4 regions of the Stenotrophomonas sp. YJH_SMC_37 genome follow, and region 3 is predicted to be linked to each of the others. Evidence: predicted binding sites of a transcription regulator. Region 3 holds the regulator's gene; each other region holds the start of a gene.
The links. The regulator FliA, encoded in region 3, starts transcription of late flagellar genes. The targets are predictions, from matches to a motif close to TAAAGTTTNNCNNNCNNNGGCCGATAA.
Positions count from the first base shown of each region.

Region 1: AC5P8J_RS16965 (methyl-accepting chemotaxis protein) is a predicted target of FliA. The motif match lies at 1,468-1,494, and genes of this name have one in related genera.
Region 2: AC5P8J_RS06690 (methyl-accepting chemotaxis protein) is a predicted target of FliA. The motif match lies at 1,375-1,401, and genes of this name have one in related genera.
Region 4: AC5P8J_RS13315 (methyl-accepting chemotaxis protein) is a predicted target of FliA. The motif match lies at 1,644-1,670, and genes of this name have one in related genera.

Region 1 is NZ_JCAFTG010000013.1:90,953-94,766, reverse strand. It holds gene AC5P8J_RS16970 (hypothetical protein) at 1-150, opposite strand, end outside; gene AC5P8J_RS16965 (methyl-accepting chemotaxis protein) at 249-1,439, opposite strand; gene hflD (high frequency lysogenization protein HflD) at 1,603-2,217, opposite strand; gene mnmA (tRNA 2-thiouridine(34) synthase MnmA) at 2,214-3,356, opposite strand; gene AC5P8J_RS16950 (NUDIX hydrolase) at 3,353-3,814, opposite strand.
Region 2 is NZ_JCAFTG010000003.1:431,499-435,312, forward strand. It holds gene AC5P8J_RS06690 (methyl-accepting chemotaxis protein) at 1-1,145, opposite strand, end outside; gene AC5P8J_RS06695 (DUF5694 domain-containing protein) at 1,722-2,810, shown strand; gene AC5P8J_RS06700 (hypothetical protein) at 2,850-3,080, opposite strand; gene AC5P8J_RS06705 (PAS domain S-box protein) at 3,143-3,814, opposite strand, start outside.
Region 3 is NZ_JCAFTG010000021.1:10,568-14,381, forward strand. It holds gene AC5P8J_RS19440 (protein phosphatase CheZ) at 1-557, opposite strand, end outside; gene cheY (chemotaxis response regulator CheY) at 557-949, opposite strand; gene AC5P8J_RS19450 (RNA polymerase sigma factor FliA) at 1,007-1,750, opposite strand; gene AC5P8J_RS19455 (MinD/ParA family ATP-binding protein) at 1,747-2,634, opposite strand; gene flhF (flagellar biosynthesis GTPase FlhF) at 2,621-3,814, opposite strand, start outside.
Region 4 is NZ_JCAFTG010000008.1:173,281-177,094, forward strand. It holds gene AC5P8J_RS13315 (methyl-accepting chemotaxis protein) at 1-1,615, opposite strand, end outside; gene AC5P8J_RS13320 (arylamine N-acetyltransferase family protein) at 1,819-2,658, shown strand; gene AC5P8J_RS13325 (VOC family protein) at 2,724-3,095, opposite strand; gene AC5P8J_RS13330 (transporter substrate-binding domain-containing protein) at 3,178-3,814, shown strand, end outside.

The DNA.
Region 1 (3,814 bases), on a different contig from region 3:
CGACGGGGCCGGGCGCGCGTCCGCCAGCTGCTGCAGCTCGCGGATCTCCTCGCGTGCCACATCCTCCAGCTGTTGCAGCTGCTCACGCACGCTCGCGTTGCGCGGGCGTTCGGTGTCGGTGAGGGCGGGCAAGGCGCGGATCAGGGTCATGGTGCGCGTACAGGATGCATCCAATGGCGGGTTACAGGCAAAGGCCCCGGACGAACCGGGGCCTTGCGGGCTGCCGGCGAGGGCAGCGGACATCAGGATCAGAACAGCTCGACGGTGCCGGCGCCCATGCTCTGCTGGGCAACCGGCTTGTGCGGCGGGCGTTCCCATTCGCTGCGCAGTTCGCGCAGGCGGTTGCCGGTGCGCTGCAGGGCGGTGGCGATCTCTTCGTCGAACACGCCGCCATTGCGGTGCAGCAGTTCCTGCAGCGCCACCGCTTCACGGTTGATCGCGGTCAGGCGGTCCAGGTGGGTGTGCACGCCGCCCAGGGCCTGGGTGGCGATGTCCTCGAACTGCAGGGCGCGCACGGCCTCGGCCACGCTGCCATCGATCGCACGGGCGCACTCGGACACTTCACGCATGCCGTCGCCCAGCGAGGCATTGATCTGGGCCACGTTGTCGAGCATCGCCGCCGCTTCCTGGCGTGCTTCGCGGGAGCGGTCCATGTCGCGCGAGGCCATGTGCGAGACCGTCTCGCGCACCTTGGCAATGGCGTCCTTGGAGCTGTGTGCCAGCTTGCGGATCTGCTCGTTGAAGGTGGTCGAGCGCTCGGACAGGTTGCGCACTTCGTCGGCGACCACGGCGAAGCCACGACCGGCTTCACCGGCACGCGCCGCTTCGATGGCCGCGTTCAGCGCCAGCAGGTTGGTCTGGTCGGCGATCGACTTGACGTCTTCCAGCAGCGCGAAGATGCCATCCAGGTGCTGCGCCATCTGGTCGATGTGCTGCACGGTGGTGCTGCTCTGGCCGCTCACTTGTTCCAGCGCTTCCACCAGCTGCTCCATGCGATGGCTGGCGTGCTGGGCGAAACGGGCAACGTCGAGGCCAGCATTACCTTCATCACCGGCGCGGTCGACGATGCGCGACAGGGCCTGGCTCTGCTGGCGCGACTTGCGGTTCATCGCATCGAAGCTGCCACCGAGGCTGGAGACGGCCTGGCGGATCAGGTCACGGGCGCGTTCCACTTCGCCGCGCGAGCCCTCAATCTCGTTGCCGACGAAGTTGCGCAGTTCGGTCAGCAGCTGGTCCTGCTCACGCAGGACACGGGCATGTTCCGGGGAACGGTGCGCCTGGGCGCGGGTGGTCCACCACGCAAAGCCGAGCCAGCTCAGCGTCATCGTGGTCAGGATCGCCCAGCGCAGGGCGGCCGGCCATTCGAAACCGATGGCGAAGGGGAGCAGCAGGGTCAGAGCCAGGGGGGCGGCCAGACGGATGAAAATGCGTGAGTACATGGACGTTCTCGGGAGGTGCACGGAGGATGTATCGGCCGTACCCCCTTTCTCTTTAACGTCGATGTGCCCCGAAGTGCATTCTGAATGCACCGGTTTTCCGGCGCTGGCGGTGATTCGGTGTCCGATTCCCTTTTCCATGGAAAAGCGCCCGGACCCCATGCGCTTACGCCAGCTGGCGGTCCACCGCCTCGATCATCGCCTTGCGGCCGAACAGGAAGTCCCAGTAGCTGCCGCCCAGCTGCCGCCACAGCACCGCCGAGCGCACCGCTGCCAGCAGCAGGGCGCGGATCTCGGCCACCACGCCAGCCTGGCCCAGGTAGTGCGGGTTGCCCTGCACCATCACCCGCGGCTTGAGGTGGCTGATGGTGTCCGCGTACAGGCTGCCCAGGCTGGCCAGCACATCCGGGTGGCCGCTGTCGCCCAGCTCGGCGGCCTGGCGCTGGGCGCGCTCGATGCCCGAGGCGACCTTGTTCACCGTGGCGCCATCCTGAACGAAGCGGCGCTCCAGCTGCAGCACCGACAGGGCCAGCTTGGGCAGGATCGGATCCTGGCCCTGGTTGCGGAAGTAGTTGTGCAGCAGGCGCAGCCCGGCCTTCAGTGCATGGCGGTCTCCGAACACCGCCTGCGGCGAGGACGCATCGACACGGAACACGCTGTCCACGGCGGTGCGCACGGCGGCGGCGTCGGAATGGCCGGTATCGGCGATGCGGCGGACCTGCTGCAGGGCCTGGGCAATGCCGGCCAGGGCCAGGACGCGGTCGTCGACAGTGAAACTCATGCAGCGGATACCTCAAAAGGGGAAGGGGTGGTGCGCAGGCGCTGTTCCAGCGGCGCATCGGTGGCGGCGATCACCGCGCCACCCAGGCACACATCACCGTCATACAGCACCAGCGATTGACCGGGGGTAACGGCACGCTGCGGGCGCGCGAAGGTGACCAGCACGCTGCCATCGTCCAGCACCTGGACCGTACACGGCTCGTCAGGTTGGCGGTAGCGGGTCTGGGCGGTGCATTCGAAGCGCCGTGCCGGCGGCGAGCCGGCGATCCAGTGCGCGGTTTCCGAACGCAGCCGGTTGGAAAGCATCCACTTGCTGTCGCGGTCCTGGTCGACGTACAGCACGTTGCTGGCCACATCCTTGCCGACCACGTACCACGGTGCGGCCGGGCGGCCGCGTACGCCGCCGATGTTCAGGCCCTCGCGCTGACCCAGCGTGAAATAGAACACGCCCGGGTGTTCGGCGATCACGGTGCCATCGGCCGGGTCCACGATCTGCCCAGGTTTGGCCGGCAGGTAGCGGCCGAGGAAGTCGCGGAAGTCGCGCTCGCCGATGAAACAGATGCCGGTGGAATCCTTCTTGGCGTGGGTCGGCAGGCCGACGTCGCGCGCAATCCGGCGCAGGTCGGTCTTTTCCAGGTCGCCGATCGGGAACAGGGTCGCTGCCAGCTGCGCCTGGCCCAGCTGGTGCAGGAAGTAGCTCTGGTCCTTGGAGCGGTCGGCGCCACGCAGCAGCAGCCATTGGCCACCGCGCTGGGCTACGCGCGCGTAATGGCCGGTGGCGATGCGCTCGGCGCCCAGCTCGCGGGCGGCATCCAGGAAATGCTTGAACTTCACCTCGCGGTTGCACAGCACGTCCGGGTTCGGCGTGCGGCCAGCGGCGTACTCGGCCAGGAAGTGCTCGAACACACCCTGCCAGTACTCGCTGGAGAAGTCCCGGAAGTGGAACGGGATACCGAGCAGGCCGCATACGGCGACCGCATCGCGGCGGTCATCCTCAGCGCGGCAGTCACCGCTGCCGTCGTCGGCCCAGTTCTGCATGAACAGGCCTGCCACGGCCTCGCCCTGCTGTACCAGGCGCCAGGCCGCGACGGAAGAGTCTACGCCACCGGAGACGCCCACCATCACGCGCGGCGTGCTCATGCGACCTCCCGGACCAGCGAAAGCGGATGGCGCTGGCCACCCAGGTAATCAGCCACCACCTGCCAGACCAGCGGGCTGCGCTGGCGCTCGCCGGCGGCCTGCAGCTCGGCCGGGGTCAGCCACAGCGCGCGGTCGATGCCGGTGTCCAGCGGCTGCGCCGGGTCGTGCGAGAGCGGGCGCGCTGCGTAGCAGAAGCGCAGGAACGCGGTGCCGTCGCTGGCAGTCCACTGGTAGCAGCCGATGAAATGGGTCAGCTGCACCGTCCAGCCGGTTTCCTCGCGGGTCTCGCGCAGGGCTGCCTCGGCCAGGCTTTCGCCCGGCTCGAGGTGGCCGGCAGGCTGGTTCAGCACCTGGCGGCCGTCGATGGTCTCTTCAACCAGCAGCACGCGGCCGCCGTCGACCACCACCGTGGCGACGGTGGCGTGCGGTGCCCAGCGCGGGTCCGGCGTGGCGTTCAA
Region 2 (3,814 bases), on a different contig from region 3:
ACCGCAGTCTCCTCCAGCGAGGCCGCCTGCTGCTCGGTGCGCTGCGACAGGTCGCTGTTGCCCTGCGCGATTTCAGTCGCACCCACGGCGATGGTGTCGGCCGCGAACTTGATCTGGCCGATGATCGCGGCCATCGCCTCGACCAGCGAATTCACGCCTTCGCACAACTCGGCAATCGGCCCGCTCTTGTCGGCGGTGGCTACGCGCTGGGTCAAGTCACCCAGCTTGGCGGCAGCCACCACCTCTCGGGTCTGCGCCACGGCGCGCTGCATGGCCTGGTTCTCGTGCACCTGCGCGGTGATGTCGGCGGCATACTTCACGACCTTGAACGGCTTTCCGTTGAGGTCCAGGATGGGGTTGTAGGAAGCCTGGATCCAGACCTCGCGCCCGTCCTTGCCCAGGCGCCGATACTGGCCCGCATCATATTCGCCGCGCCCAAGTTTCTCCCAGAACTGGCGATATTCCACGCTGCTGCGATGCCCGGGCTCGACAAACAACGAATGGTGCTGCCCGCGCACCTCGTCCAGGCTGTAGCCGGTGGCGGCGAGGAAATTGTCGTTGGCCGACAGGATGCGGCCATCCATGCTGAACTCGATCACCGCCTGCGACTTGGCGATCGCGGCCAGTTGCCCCGCCGAGTCGGCCGCCTGCAGCTTCTGCGCGGTGATGGCGGTCGCGAACTTGACCACCTTGTACGGCCGCCCCTGGCGGTCCAGCACCGGGTTGTACGAGGCCTGGATCCAGATCTCGCGCTGGCCCTTGCCGAAGCGGCGGTACTGTCCGGCGTCATATTCGCCGCGCCCCAAGCGCGCCCAGAAGTCGCGGTACTCGGCGCTGCGCGCCTGCTCGGGGTCGACGAACAGGGAATGATGCCTGCCCTGGATCTCCTCCAGCCGGTACCCCATCGCCTGCAGGAAATTGTCATTGGCCTGCAGGATGGTTCCGTCGAGCGCGAACTCGATGACGGCCTGCACGCGATGCAGCGCGGCCACCTGCGCCTCCAGCTCGGTGCGGTCGGTCATCGCCTTCGCTGTGCCGGTGCGTTGCTGCGGCGCCAGCACGCCAAGCAGCGTACGCCACGGCGACCATCGGGTATGCAGCTCGTCCGGCGCCTGCGCGCCTGCCATGAAGCCTGGAATGAGCATTGTCTGATCCTCGGTGTCCGGTAAGCGGTTGTGACCCGCCGGGCGGGATGCCCGGCGGCAACATCAGTTGCCAGGGACTACAGGTGCCCACGGCACCTCTCGAGCGACTGCCAAGAACGTCTGCTGCGGGTGCGATCGGCATCTGGGGCGGCGGAGCACACTGCGCGGACCACCCATCGAAGGCAGCCTGGGGTCCTGCGGCGGGTGACTGGAGCGGGATCCAGAGGGGATATCGGCGATGCCGTCGGCCGCTTTAGCGGCATTCCGCGACGTCCGTCGCAACTCCGTCCATTGCAGGCGGAATGCGGTGGACGATTGCCGTGTACTTCACGCCTTTTTCACGTGTCCCCGCCTTCACACCAAGGCATTGGGCCAATGAACGGCTGGACCGGATCCGTTCCGCCACCGGTTGGCGGAACGCTGTACAGCGCAGGCGCCGGGAGGCAGCCGACCACATCGCCGACAGAAGGATGCAGCTCAAGGAAAAAAGGTTTACATGACCGATGCGGGGTTCGCCCGCAGGGGAAAACGACCAGCATGAAGGTCCCGCAGGATGCTCATTTACATGGAGATCGCATGTTCCCTCGCTTTGCCAGCCTTCTTCTCCTGGCCCTATGCAGCAGCAATGCGCTGGCGACCGGCACCGCCTATCGACCGGCCTTCCACCCGGACCAGCTGAAGGGCCCCCCCGCAGGACGCCCCAACCAGGTACTGGTGCTGGGCAGCCCGCACCTGTCGAGCCTGCCGGAGGCCTTCACGCCGGCAATGCTGGAACCTCTGCTGCAGCGCCTGGAGGCCTGGCGGCCCACCGCGATCGCCGTGGAGAACGTGTCCGGCCTGCAGTGTGACTTCATGCGCCGCAATCCGGCCCGATACGCGGAGAGCGTCGCGGACTACTGCGTCGATCCGGCACCGGCGCAGGCCGCCACCGGTCTGGACGTGCCCAGCGCCAACGTGGAAATGGAACGCCTGCTTGCAGATTGGCCCAAGGCGCCAAGCGCTGCCCAGCGACGTCGCTTGGCCGCAGTCTTCCTGGCTGCGGGCGAGAGCAGCTCGGCAGTCGTCCAATGGCTGCGGCTGCCCCGGGAAGAGCGCCGTGCGGCCGACAGCCTGACTCCGGAGCTGGTGCAGTTCCTCGACACGCGCATGACCCGCCGCAACGAGGCCGTCCTGGTGGCCGGCGTGCTTGCCGCACGCCTCGGACTGGAGCGCCTGTGGTCGGTGGACGACCACACTGCGGATTCGCCCACACCGGAATCGCAGCAGAAGGCCTACGCTGCCGCCATACGCGGCGCCTGGGACAACGCCTTCGTCAAAGCACGCAGGGCGGCTGATGAACGGCTCGGAGCCAATCTTGTTCAGCCGGAAGGATTGCTCGCGATGTATCGCGCCTACAACGCACCCGAGACCGCGATGGTGGCGTTCAACAGCGACTTCGGCGCGACACTTGTCGAACCCTCACCGGAAGGCTTCGGCCGCAACTACCTGGGCTACTGGGAAACCCGTAACCTGCGCATGGTCGCCAACATGCGCGACGTGCTCGGCCAGCATCCAGGCACCCGCATGCTGACCATCGTCGGCGCGTCACACAAGGGCTATTACGAGGCTTACCTCAACCTGATGCATGACGTGCAGCTGGTCAGTTCGGATGAAGTACTGCGCTGACGCAACTGCGCATGGGGGATGCGGTAACCATCCGCCGCATCACTCCACCGCGTTCCTGCCCGCCCGCCACAGCATGATGCTGGCGGCACCGATGCAGGACAGCGTGAACACCAGCAAGGCGACCGCGCCGCCCTGCAGCACCGGCAGCAGGGCCTGCGCGTGCAGGTCGCCGCGCAGCTGTTCCGCACGCAGGCAGGCGGCCAGGGCCAGGCACCAGCCGACCATTGCCGGGGCGTAGGCACGCAGCGTCACCGGGTTGCAGACATTCATGGGACCACCTGTAGGAGGGGAAGTGCGCGGAGTATTCGCGCACGCCCTCTCACAGGTTGAGATCAGCCCTCGGTCGGATCGATGTCGCCGCCCGGCAGCTCACTCGCCTCGCCCTGTACCTGCACGTTGTTTCGGCCCATTGCCTTGGCCCGGTAGCACTGGGCATCGGCCGCCGCCACGGCCTGGTCGACGCTCATCCCGCCCGTCAAGGGTGCGATGCCGATGCTGGCGCCCACATGCAGGCGGTCCTGGTCCCACGGAATCGACAGTGACGCAAGGGTGTGCAGCAGCTCGCCGCCAATGCGCGCTGCACGACGCGGCGTGCAACCGGACAGGATCACCGCGAACTCATCGCCACCCAGCCGCGCCACCACATCCGAATCCCGCACGCCGTGGCGCAGCACGCTGGCCACCGCCCACAGCACGGCGTCACCGGCCAGATGGCCCCAGGTGTCGTTGACCGGCTTGAAGCGGTCCAGGTCGATGTACATCAGCGAGGCGGCCTGGCCGGTACGCTCCACGCGGGTGATCGCCTGCTGCAGATGCACCTCGAAGCCACGACGGTTGCTCAGCTCGGTCAGCGGATCGATCTCGGCCAGGTGGCGGGCTTCGCGCTGCCGCGCCCGCTGCTGGGTGTCGTCGCGCAGCACCCACACCGCGCCGCGCACATGGCCCTCGTCATCGCGCAGCCAGGCGCGGGTCAGATCGACCGGGATCGTGGCCGTGCCCAGGCG
Region 3 (3,814 bases):
GCGTGGCGGTCCAGTCCCTTCAGTGCCGGCCCGGCCAGTGCCGGGTCGGTGCGATGCTGTTCCGGCGGCAGGCCGAGTGCGCCGAAGCCCTCGTGCACGCGGCGGACGATGCCGACCACGCGACGGATGATCTGCCCGGTCAGGTCCTGGTAGCTCTGGGTCAGGGCGATCTCGGTCAGGTTGTGGCGGATGCGCTCGAGCTGCGCGTCCTGGCCTGGCTGCAGGCCTTCGGCACGCAGCTGTTCGGTCAGGCTGCGGCATTCCTCGGCCAGGTCCAGAGTGCGGTGGGTGGCCTGTTCGGTCATCGCCACCACGTGGTCCAGGCGCGCGCAGGCGTCATCCAGTTCACCGGCCTCGCTGGGCACGGTCGGCAGTTCACCCAGCGCCTGTCCCAGCTCGCGGGCCAGCCGCGACAGGCCGCTCATCATCGGCTGCGTGCGCAGCGCGACCAGTCCGTCGATGCGTTGCCGCCAGGCAGCTTCGTCACCGGACTCCAGTGCGTCCAGGGCTTCCTGCAGGCGCAGGGCGAGGGCGTTCTTGTCGACCGTGGTATCCATCAGGCGCTGGCCGCCAGGCGTTCGAAGATCTTGCCGAGCTTTTCTTCCAGCGTCTGCGCGGTGAAGGGCTTGATGATGTATCCGTTCACGCCGTTCTGGGCGGCTTCGATGATCTGTTCGCGCTTGGCTTCGGCAGTGACCATCAGCACTGGCAGGGTCTTCAGCTTGGCATCGGCGCGGATCGCCTTGAGCAGCTCGATGCCGGTCATCACCGGCATGTTCCAGTCGGTGACGACGAAATCGAACGACTGGCTCTGCAGCAGCGACAGCGCGGCATGCCCGTCCTCGGCTTCGGCGGTATTGGTGAAGCCAAGATCGCCCAGCAGGTTCTTGACGATGCGACGCATGGTCGAGAAGTCGTCGACGATCAGGATGCGCATGTTCTTGTTCAAAGCAGAGTTCCTTTGTTGTTCATTCCGGGTGGCCGGGGGCAGCCGCCTCGGGCATGTTCACTCTTCCAGGCCGGCGTCGGCCGCCTCGAAAATCTTCAATCGTCCACGCAGGCGCAGCACGGCCTGGCCGTGGATCTGGCAGACCCGCGACTCGCTCACGCCGAGCACCGCGCCGATCTCCTTCAGGTTCAGTTCCTGCTCGTAATAGAGCGAGAGCACCAGCTGTTCGCGCTCGGGCAGGTGGCCGATGGCCTTGCCCAGCTCGCGGCCGAACTCGCCGCGCTCCAGCACCTGCTGCGGGGTCGGGCCGCCCTGGGCGACGGTGTCCAGCTCGCCCTGGTCCTCGATGCGTGACTCCAGGCTCAGCACCTGGCCACGCGCGGCGTCTTCCATCAGCCGCAGGTATTCGGGCAGCGGCATCTCCATCGCGGCGGCCACTTCGGTGGCGCTGGCGGCACGGCCGGTGCTCTGTTCCAGGCGGCGGATGGTGGCAGCGGCGTCGCGTGCGCGGCGATGCACCGAGCGCGGCACCCAGTCGCCACGGCGGATCTCGTCGATCATCGAACCGCGGATGCGGATCGAGGCGTAGGTCTCGAACGAGGCGCCCTGGTCGGCGTCGTAGCTGCGCGACGCTTCGATCAGCCCCATCATGCCGGCCTGGATCAGGTCGTCCACCTCCACGCTCGCCGGCAGGCGTGCGGCCAGGTGGTGGGCGATGCGCCGCACCAGGTCCGAGTGCTGGGAGATGACCTCGTTGGCCGCCGAGCGCTGGACCTCCCGGTACTGGGCTGCGCCTTTCATGCGGCCACCCCGCGCTGCTTGAGAATGCGCTCGAGGAAGAACTCGACGCCGCCACGCGGTTCGGTCGGCGCCTGCCAGCGTGCGGTGCGGCGCGCGATCTCGGTGATCGCCAGCGCGGCCGGGCTGGACGGGTAGGCCTTTACCACTGGCTGCTGGCGCTGCACCGACAGGCGCAGCCAATCATCCTGCGGCACACAGCCCAGATAGTTCAGCGAGACATCGGCGAGGAATTTCTCGCAGACCCGGGTCAGCTTTTCGTACAGCACGCGGCCCTCGTTGGGGTCGCGCACCATGTTGGCCACCACCTGGATGCGGTCCACGCCGCGCTCGCGCGACAGCACCTTGATCAGCGCATAGGCGTCGGTGATCGAGGCCGGTTCGTCACAGACCACCACCACGGTGTCCTGCGCGGCCTGGCAGAAGGTCAGCACGCCGTCGGTGATGCCGGCGGCGGTATCGACCACCATGATGTCCAGCTCGCGTTCCAGTTCGGAGAACACGTTGACCAGGCCGACATGCTCGGCCGGGGCCAGCTCGGCCATGTGCCGGCGGCCGGAAGCGGCCGGGACGACCAGCACGCCGTTCGGGCCTTCGACGATGACGTCGTCCAGCGAGCAGCGGCCGGCCACCAGGTCGGCCAGCGTAAAGGTGGGGTTCAAGCCCAGGATCACGTCGATGTTGGCCAGGCCCAGGTCGGCGTCCAGCAGCAGCGTGCGCTTGCCCATGCCCGCCAGCGCCACAGCCAGGTTGGCCGAGACGTTGGTCTTGCCCACGCCGCCCTTGCCGCCGGTCACCGCGATGGTGCGCACAGGGCCGAGCGGCTCGCTGCGGGTGGCCGACAGCGGGAAGGTCTTGGTCAGCTTGGCGTACTCACGCGACGGCATGGTTCAACTCCGGGTTGCAGGGCATATCGGCCGCTCGGCGCAAATCTTCAAGGCGAAGTACGAGATTGGCTGCACTGGCCCGGTGCAGGTCCTCCGGGACGTCCTGGCCATCGGTCACCCAGGTGATCGGCAGGGCATGGTCCACGGCCACAGACAGGGCGTTGCCGAAGCGGCCGGTCTCGTCCAGCTTGCTCAGCACCAGACCCTGCAGGTTGGCGGCGCCGAAGCGGCGGACCACCTCGTCCATGTCGCCGAAGCTGGTATTGGCCGGCAGCACCAGCAGGGTGCGCACCTGGCGGGCGGCACGCAGCCACTGCAGCTGGGCGGCCAGCGCGCGGTCGCGCGGGCCCAGGCCGGCGGTGTCGATCAGCACCAGCTTGTAGTCCTTCAGGCGTTCCAGCAGCTGGTCCAGGTCGGTGCCGCTGTTGGCCTCGTGCACCGCGATGCCGAGCTGGCGGCCGTAGCCGTACAGCTGCTCGCGGGCGCCGATGCGGGCGGTATCGGTGGTGACCAGGGCGACGTCACGCGGCGCGTGCTTCTCGGCGAATCGCGAGGCCAGCTTGGCGATGGTGGTGGTCTTGCCGGCGCCGGTCGGGCCGACCAGGGCGATCACGCCGCCTTCTTCCAGCGGGTCGACCGGGGCGATCGGCAGCTTGCGCGAGATCAGCCCCAGCATCAGGCCGCGGCCACGATGGGCTTCGGTCTCCAGCGGGATCTGCATGGCCACGTCGCGGGCCAGGCCGGCATCGAAGCCATATTCGTCCATCAGGTCCAACGCGGTGGCGCGCACCGGGCAGCCGCGCAGGCGCTCGTCGGTGAAGCGGTTCATCTCGCGCTCGATCACCTGGCGCATGCCGGCCACTTCCTGGCGCAACTGGCGGATCTCGGCGTCGTCCTGGGCGACCACCGTCAGCACCGGAGCCGGAGCCAGGGTGGGGGCCGGCGCGGTTTCGACAATGGCATCGGCCAACGCCGGTTCGCTGGCGGCGCTGGCCGGCTGCGCGTCGGCGACGGCAGCGGTCGGCAGCGGCGGCGGCTGCACGGCCGGCGCCACGCTTTCGTGATGCGCCTCGTGCGGCGGATCGATCGGGAAGCGGGCGCGGTTGGCCGGCACGGCGGCGGCCGGTGCAACGATGGCCTCGGCGAACGGCGCGAAGATCTGTTCCGGCAGCGCCGGTTC
Region 4 (3,814 bases), on a different contig from region 3:
TGGTCTCGAAGGTCGCCAGCAGGCGGTTGATGCTGGTCGACAACGTGCGCACGAAGCCCTGTTTTCCCTCCAGCGCGATGCGGCCGTGCAGGTCGCCATGTGCGGCGGCGTCGACCAGTGCTGCCACTTCGGTTTCCAGCAGCGTTTCCAGCGCGCGGCTGCGCCACTCCACTGCCACGCCGAGGAAATGCCCTTCGTCGGTGATGGCATTGGCGATCAGCTGGTAGCGCACGCCGGCATGGCCGATCTCGCGCTCCTCGCGCTGGCGTACGCCGGCCAAGCTGGCCAACGCCGGATGCAGGCGTACCGCGTCGCTGCCCACCAGCGCTTCGTTCGGCAGTTCAAGCAGCTGCAGCAATGCCGGGTTGGCGTAGGCGACCTGCCCTTCCGCATCGATCACCATCAGGCCGGTCTGCGCGCTGTCCAATGCCTGGCGCACGCGGGTGTTGCCGCGGGCCACCGCACGCTCGATCTCGATGCGCGCGCGCAGGCGCTGCTGCATGTCGACCAGGCGCTGGGCCAGTTGGCCGATCTCGTCGTTGGCGTTGTAGACGCGCAGGGTGGTGTCGAGGCGGTCGTCGGCGATGTCGCTGGCGAAGCGCAGGGTGTCCTGGATCGGCCGGCGCACCGCACGCAGCACCAGCACCAGGCTGGTGATCAGCACGCCGGCCACCAGCAGCAGGGTCAGTGCGAACAGCACGCTCATGGTGCGCGCGCCGGCCTGCTGGCGTGCCTGCGCCCTGGCCAGCGCCGCCACCTGCGCCCGCTGGAATGCGGCCAGTGCAGGCGCTACGTCCGCAGCGGCACCCAGCAGCGACTGCGCTTCCACATCCAGGCCGACACGGGCAGCGGCATACCCCAGCAATGCGGCCTGATACGCCTCCATCCCGGTGCGCAGGGTGTCCTGCACATCCGCAGGCAGGCCCGCCAGCGCGAGGTCGAACGGCAGCTTCTCCTCGCTGGCGCGGTCGGCGTGGGTGGAATCACCGTCGAGCAGCAGCAGTGCCTCCTGCCTTCGCATCTTCTGCAGGGACAGCGCCAGCGCGGGCCGTTGCTGCACATCCACCTGCGCCTGCAGAGTGTCGGCGGCCTGCTGCAGCTGCGCAGCGAGGCCGGCATCACCACGGCCCATCTCGTCGACCCGTTCGAACAGGGCGGCCACACCCTGCGAGAACGCGTCGGCGGCTTCGGTCAGCGCCTGCAGGGCCTTGCGCCGGCCAGCATCCATCGGCATCGCGCGCAGCGCCTGCAGATCGGTCTGCAACGCCTTCTGCGTGGCCAACAGCTGCGCGCGGTCGGCATCATCGAAACTGCGTGCATACTGGGCCTGCAGGCGACGCGCTTCGGCCACCCGCGTGGACAGGCTGGCAGCCAGATCGCTGCCGCGCTGGTAGCTGGCCTGGCTGCGCGCAGCCAGTGCGTTGGCATGGCCAGTCCAGGCGTAGACAGCAGCGATCGCCACCAGGCCCAGGCCGCAGATCCACAGTGTGGCGTTGAGCTTGTTGGCCACGCTGAGCCGATGTGGCTGCAGCCAGCGCAGCAGCCCAGGGGACGCCGAGTGCAACGCAGCAAGGCGCGTGCGCAGGGACCGGAGGTGGGGGACAACGGCCGACATGACAGACTCCAGGCGGAAAGACGCATCTTTATCGGCCTGACTCAGGACAACTTTAGGGCTTTCTTCGTCTGCGTCCCCCCATCGCTGGTGGACGCGGCCTTTGTACCGGGTGCAGGCGACGGAGGCATGACACGGCCGCCGCGCTTGACCTCAACCCCGGTTGGGGGAGCACAGTGGGCATCCCTCCCCCGCCCGGTGTCTCCATGACGACGCTCGATGTCCCCCGCTACCTGCAGCGCCTGCAGCTGGATGCACCGCCACCGCGGACCCTGGCCGGCCTGACCCTGCTGCAGCAGCGCCACAACGCACTGCTGCCGTTCGAAACCCTCAGCTGCCTGCTGCGCGATGCAGTACCGATCGACCTGGACAGCGTGCAGCGCAAGCTGCTCGACGACCGTCGTGGCGGCTACTGCTTCGAACTCAATGGCGGCCTGCTGGCACTGCTGCAGGCGCTGGGCTTCGATGCACAGCCGTTGAGCGCGCGCGTGCTGCTGGCCGCCCAGGACGGCGAACTGACCGCACGCACCCACCTGCTGCTGCGCGTGCAGGTGGACGGCGATGACTGGCTGGTGGATGCCGGTTTCGGCAGCCTGACCCCGACCGTGCCGCTGCGCCTGCATGATCCGCAGCCACAGGCCACGCCGCACGAGCGCTACCTGCTGCGCCGACTGCCTGGCAACGGTGATTTCGTGCTGTCGGCCGAGTCCCACGATGGCTGGCGGGCGATGTATCGGTTCGACCGGCAGGCGCCGGCACCAATCGACAACGTGGTGGGCAACTGGTACGTGTGCACCCATCCCGATTCCAGCTTCCCCGGCCAGCTGCGCGCATCGCTGACCGGGCCGGACTGGCGCCGCACGATCGGCAGCGGCAACTACACCGAGTACCGCCCCGGCCAGGTACCGGACAAGCGTCCGCTGCACGATGTTGCCGACGTGCGCGAGGTACTGCAGCAACGCTTCGGCATGCAGTTGCCCGAAGACCCGCGGCTTGACCCGGCGATCAATGACTGGCTGCAGCGCTCACGCGCCGAAACCTTGTAGCGCCGAGCCCATGCTCGGCTGAGCTTGGGCTGCTGGGTCAACAGCAGCCGAGCATGGGCTCGGCTCTACGCAACCGCGCGCGCCTGCAGCGCGATACGGTTGCCTTCACTGTCGAAGATCTCGGCCACGCGCCAGTCGCCCGCGTCGGCCGGTCCGAAGCGCAGCGCAGCGCCCGCTTGCAGTGCACGCTCCAGGCTCACGTCCAGGTCATCGACGCCGATGTAGATGCGCGCACCGTGGACGGAGGGCAGATAGTCGGCCCCCCGCACCAGCGCCATGCTGGCACCGGCGGCCTCATCGGAAAACGGCAGGTAGGCCATCCGGCAGTCGTGCTGCAGGATCGGTTCGTCCACCGCCACCTGCAGCCAGTGCTGGTAGAACGTGATGGCCCGGGCCAGGTCAGTGACCGGTATCTCGACGTGCAGGATGGGGTTCATGTCCGCAGGATAACCGGATACTGACACTGCCTTGCAGGTCCGTACTGGCATGCTGAACCGCCCTTTCCCCGCGGAGTCCTGCATGTCCCTGGCCGATCATCGTGGTGCGCTGGCACCGCTGGGCTTCCTGCGCGTGGCCATCAACCTGGGCAACCCTGTGCTGGCACAGGGCGATGCGCGCTCACCGCGCGGTCCATCACTGGAACTGGCGACCGCGTTGGCGCAACGGATGGGCGTGCAGGCCCGCTTCACCTGCCACGACGCCGCAGCCTCGGTGGTTGCCGCGGCCGCCGAAGATGCCTGGGATCTGGCCTTCCTGGCGATCGATCCGGCGCGTGCCGACCGCATCGCCTTCAGCGCCCCCTATGTGGAGATCGAAGGCACCTACCTGGTGCGCGAGGACAGCCCTGCGCAACAGGTGGCCGACCTCGACCGCGAGGGGCTGCGCATCGCGGTGGGCCGCGGTGCAGCCTACGACCTGTTTCTCAGCCGTGAACTGCGCCACGCGATGATCGAGCGAGCCGAGACGTCGGCCGCTGCCATCACCCTGTTCGATCTGCAGCGCCTGGATGCCGCTGCCGGCGTGCGCCAGCCGCTGGCCGCCTGGGCGCAGGCGCATCCCGGCCACCGCGTGCTGGCCGACCGTTTCACCGTGATCCAGCAGGCGGTCGCGGCGCCGGCCTCGCGCCCCGCCGATGCACTGCGGGCGCTGTTCGAGG